Regions from separate parts of the Anaerobacillus sp. genome, predicted to be linked through region 2. Evidence: predicted binding sites of a transcription regulator. Region 2 holds the regulator's gene; the other holds the start of a gene.

Region 1 (2,422 bases), on a different contig from region 2:
ATCCCTCTTTTTCTAAAAATATAAAAAACTCTTCCGTCCTTATAAAAATACAAGGACGGAAGAGTTATTATCCGCGGTACCACCTTAATTGACATCAGTTTGATGCCCTCTTAACACCATTAACGCTGGTAACGGTTAGGTTTAGCCTAACGCTCCAGGGTAGGTTCAATAAGTTTTCTGCGATGGAATCTTTCAGCCGCTGAATTCCACTCTCTTTCGCCAAAACGTTTATTTACTAGTCCCTTTCAACACTTTATCTTTTGAGTTTTTTTAATTATCTGTCATTTTATTTTTACTGTCAATACTTTTTTACCTTTAAGTTTGACTATATTAAAGGATTAAAGTATAAAAAAGTTAAGGACTTATTAAGTATCCTATATGGATATGAATTATAATAAACTTTGTTACTGAAGTAAAGTAGAGAAAGAGGTTAAAGTCATATATATTACTTCAAGCTTATTGTTCCGAAAAATTTATAGAGGTGAAATCATTGAATTCGTATTTACATAATAAAATCATTATCATCACAGGTGCATCAAGTGGAATTGGTGCGACTTTAGCTTTAGATGTAGCAAAAAAAGGCGGGATACCAGTATTGTTGGCGCGCTCCACAGATAAGTTACAAAGAGTTAGTGAGGAAATTTTAAAAACAACGGGTATAGAAGCGCCCTTCTTTACAGTAGATGTTGCTGACAACGATGCTGTTGTTCATACTTTTGCACAAATCTTAGAAAAATACCCGAAAATCGATGTTTTAATTAATAATGCTGGTTACGCAATTTTTGACGCTTTTATTAATTCTAAATTAGATGACATAAAAGGTATGTTCGATGTTAATGTCTTTGGATTAATCGCTTGCACAAAAGCTGTACTTCCCGCAATGCTCGCAGAAAATGAGGGGCAGATTATTAACATTGCTTCACAGGCAGGAAAGCTTGCAACGCCAAAATCTAGTGTCTATTCAGCTACCAAGCATGCTGTTTTAGCAATTACAAATAGCTTACGAATGGAATTAAATGATACGAACATCTTTGTGAGTGCTGTAAATCCCGGTCCGATTAAAACCCCATTTTTTGATCGCGCTGACGGTACAGGAAGCTATACGAAAAATGTTGAGAAATTTATGCTTGAGCCAGCCTTTGTTTCGGAAAAAATTCTCAAATTAATTGAAAAGCCAAAGCGTGAGCTTAACTTACCAGGTTGGATGGGGCTTGGGACGACCTTATATCAGCTATTCCCTAGCCTAGTTGAAAAACTTGCAGGAAAGAAGCTTAACCAAAAATAGAATTAATTTCAAATTGAAAAGAGAACGTATATTCGTTTATAATAGAGAATATTATATACGAATATACGTTCTCTTTTTTATGCACTTATTTTAAGAAAGGAGTGGCAAGATGAAAATAGATTATAATTCATTACCGGTACGAACAATATTTTGTATTGATATGAAAAGTTTTTATGCGAGTTGTTCGGCTCTCGCCCTTGGTTTAGATCCATTGACATGTTATTTAGCTGTTGTTGGAGATACCGAGAGGGGAGGGAGTGTGGTTTTAGCTGCCACACCTCGATTGAAGGCAGAGTTTGGGATTAAAACCGGAAATCGTCTCTTTGAAATTCCGAGTGACCCTCGTATAAAAATTGTCAACGCTCAAATGACGACGTATTTACAAGTTTCTACAAAGCTGACCCAGTTTTTTAATCAATACGTTCCATTAGAAGCAATTCACACGTATAGCGTTGACGAGAGCTTTCTTGATGTTAAAGGAACGAGACGACTTTGGGGAAGTGAGTGGGAACTTGCAGAGCGGATCCGCGAGGAAATGTTAACCGAGTTTGGTTTAAGCTGTTCTATTGGTATTGGACCAAATATGCTGCTGGCAAAAGTTTGTCTTGATTTAGAAGCGAAAAAGGTAGGGGTTGCGAAGTGGACATATGCTGATGTAGAAACGAAGCTTTGGAATGTATCTCCGTTACGCAAAATGTGGGGAATTGGTTCGAGAGTCGAGAAGCGGTTACATAAATTAGGGATTTTCTCTATTGGTCAATTAGCCAATGCGCCATTACCGTTACTTGAAAAACATTTTGGGATTATCGGAAACCAGCTTTACTATCATGCCAATGGAGTCGATCTTTCTGATCTTGGTGCTCCTCTTATGCAAGGTCAAATTAGCTTTGGAAAAAGTCAAATCTTACTTCGTGATTATTGTGATCGTGAAGAAGTAAAACACGTCATTTTAGAAATGTGCGAAGAAGTGGCTAGAAGAGCGCGGACAGCTAAAAAGGCAGGAAGAACAATTAGCTTAGGAATTGGTTACAGCAAGGATGTGGCAGGCGGAGGTTTTCACAGATCGATTACGCTTCAAGGCGCAACAAATATTACCCTAGAAATATATAAAGCGTGCTTACAGCTTTTTTATGAGCA
Region 2 (2,422 bases):
AGAAATGGTCAATGAAAACAGTAAATGTTACAAGGAACATCCAGAGTGGGCAGTGAAAATTCCTAATAGAGCCCATTCAAAAGGCAGAAATCAAATGTTATTAGATTTAACACAGCGAGAAGTCCAGGATTATCTCATTTCGCAAATGGCGAATATTTTCTTGAAAAAAGGCGTTAGCTATGTGAAGTGGGATATGAATCGTAATTTTTCAGATGCGTATAGTTCGGCACTTCCAGCAGATAGACAGGGAGAATTTTTACACCGGTATACTCTTGGACTTTACAGAGTTTTAAGGAAGCTAACCGAGACTTTTCCAAATATCTTATTTGAAAGCTGCGCCTCAGGAGGTAACCGTTTCGACTTAGGGATGCTCTGTTACATGCCGCAAGTGTGGACGAGTGATAACACAGATGCTATCAGTCGTTTAAGTATTCAAGAAGGGGCTAGTTATGGCTATCCTTTATCAGTCATGGGGGCACATGTTTCAGTATGTCCAAACCATCAGACGTTAAGAAGTGTTCCGTTATCAACTAGATTCAACACTGCATGCTTTGGGTTGTTGGGTTTTGAATTAAATTTATCGGATATGTCAAAAGATGCGTTGGATGAAATGAGAGAACAAATTCAGTGCTATAAAGATTGGCGACAAGTATTTCAATTTGGACGGTTTTACCGGGTGAACAATCCTACAATAGGTAGTGGGACAAGCTGGATGGTTGTTTCGGAAGATGGTTTGCGAGCAGTTGGCGGTATTTTTCAGATCCTATATAATGAGCAGAGTGCTCGAATGAAGTTTATCGGAAAAGGGCTTTTACCTGGTGCAATTTATCACTTTTACAATATGCCCTTTAAAATACCAGTAAAAGTGTTTGGTGATTTAATTAATATGTACTCGCCGGTTCATATTAAACAAGATTCAATGTTACACAACATCGTCTCAAAGTTCTACTCTTTAAATGGTGAAGTTGAGGATTATGTCATACCAGGAGACGTTATTAATGAGGCCGGTATTTGGTTGAAGCAAGGGTTTCAAGGAACAGGTTATGATCAAGATATAAGAGTCTTTAATGATTTTTCTTCAAGATTATATTTTATGGAAGTATGTAATAATTTAATAGAGAATATGTAGAAGCAAGGAGTCAGACTCCTTGCTTTTTTACCTGGATATGTCAAGCCAAATTCTTTCCAAAAACACAAAAAAGAACCAACCAAAGTTGATCCTTTTTATAATTAGACATATTAACTGTTAGTGTACCGAGCGGAATACCCCAATAACTTTCCCTAAAATCGAACAGTTTTGTAGAATAATAGGTTCCATTGAAGAGTTTTCCGGCTGTAGTCTAATAAAGTCTTTTTCTTTAAAGAAACGTTTAACTGTAGCTTCATCTTCTTCAGTCATAGCCACAACGATATCCCCGTTATTTGCCGTCGGCTGTTGCCTAACAATAACCATATCTTTATCAAAAATTCCTGCCTCAATCATACTATCACCTTGGATTACGAGAACAAAGACTTTGTCGTCCCCAACGAATTTTTCGGGAAGGGGTAAGTAATCCTCTACATTTTCATAAGCTGTAATTGGTTCTCCGGCAGTTACTTTACCGATGATAGGTACATATGAAGTATTAGGTGCTAGCTGTTCATAGCTTTCGTCTTTTAAATCAAGAACTTCAATGGCTCTAGGTTTTGTAGGGTCTCTGCGAATTAATCCCTTTTTTTCGAGGCGAGAAAGGTGCCCATGCACAGTAGAACTAGATGCTAACCCTACTGCTTCACCGATTTCTCGAACTGATGGTGGATACCCTTTTTTCCGAACTTCATCTTTTATATAATCTAAAATTTCTTGCTGCCGTTTTGAAATCTTATTCATTATGTAGCACCCCATTTTCTTCATTATCTTACCATAATTATACTTCAGTTGTATCAAATATGCAAACATAAGTTCTAAAAACAGTTGACAAGAACGAATGTTCGTTATATTATAAAAGAGAACATATGATCTTATATAAGAAAGTGAGTGTTTTAAATGGATAAAAGACAAAAGTTTTCATTCTCAGATATTAGTTATATTGCATTATTTATTACTATAATCGCTTACATGTTAATGTCTGCTCATGTTTCTGCCCAACCTAAATATGAGCATTTCATAGAAGTAGAAGTAAAAAATGGAGATACACTTTGGTCAATTGCAAGCAAATACACAGATGGAGTAACCGTCCAGTCTTACATAACGATATTAAAAGAACAGAATAATCTTAGGGATCATCACATTTATGCCGGACAAGTTCTACTCGTTCCTCAACAAACAAATAAGGATGCAGGTGTTGAAAATGAAAGCGATCATTTACTGTCGAGTAAGTACTGATAAACAAACTCAGGAAACGTCATTATCAAGACAAAAAGAGGAATTAGTATTGTTGGC

What was found. The regulator LexA, encoded in region 2, represses DNA repair genes until DNA is damaged. The targets are predictions, from matches to a motif close to CGAACATATGTTCG.
Region 1: ACK4M9_RS09840 (Y-family DNA polymerase) is a predicted target of LexA. The motif match lies at 1,307-1,320, and genes of this name have one in related genera.

Annotation. Positions count from the first base shown of each region.
Region 1 covers NZ_JBKBWN010000006.1:15,491-17,912, reverse strand. Annotated here, with positions in the region: T-box leader at 49-258, opposite strand; gene ACK4M9_RS09845 (SDR family NAD(P)-dependent oxidoreductase) at 491-1,285, shown strand; gene ACK4M9_RS09840 (Y-family DNA polymerase) at 1,395-2,422, shown strand, end outside.
Region 2 covers NZ_JBKBWN010000005.1:23,830-26,251, reverse strand. Annotated here, with positions in the region: gene ACK4M9_RS08120 (alpha-galactosidase) at 1-1,129, shown strand, start outside; gene lexA (transcriptional repressor LexA) at 1,247-1,870, opposite strand; gene yneA (cell division suppressor protein YneA) at 2,027-2,365, shown strand; gene ACK4M9_RS08105 (YneB family resolvase-like protein) at 2,331-2,422, shown strand, end outside.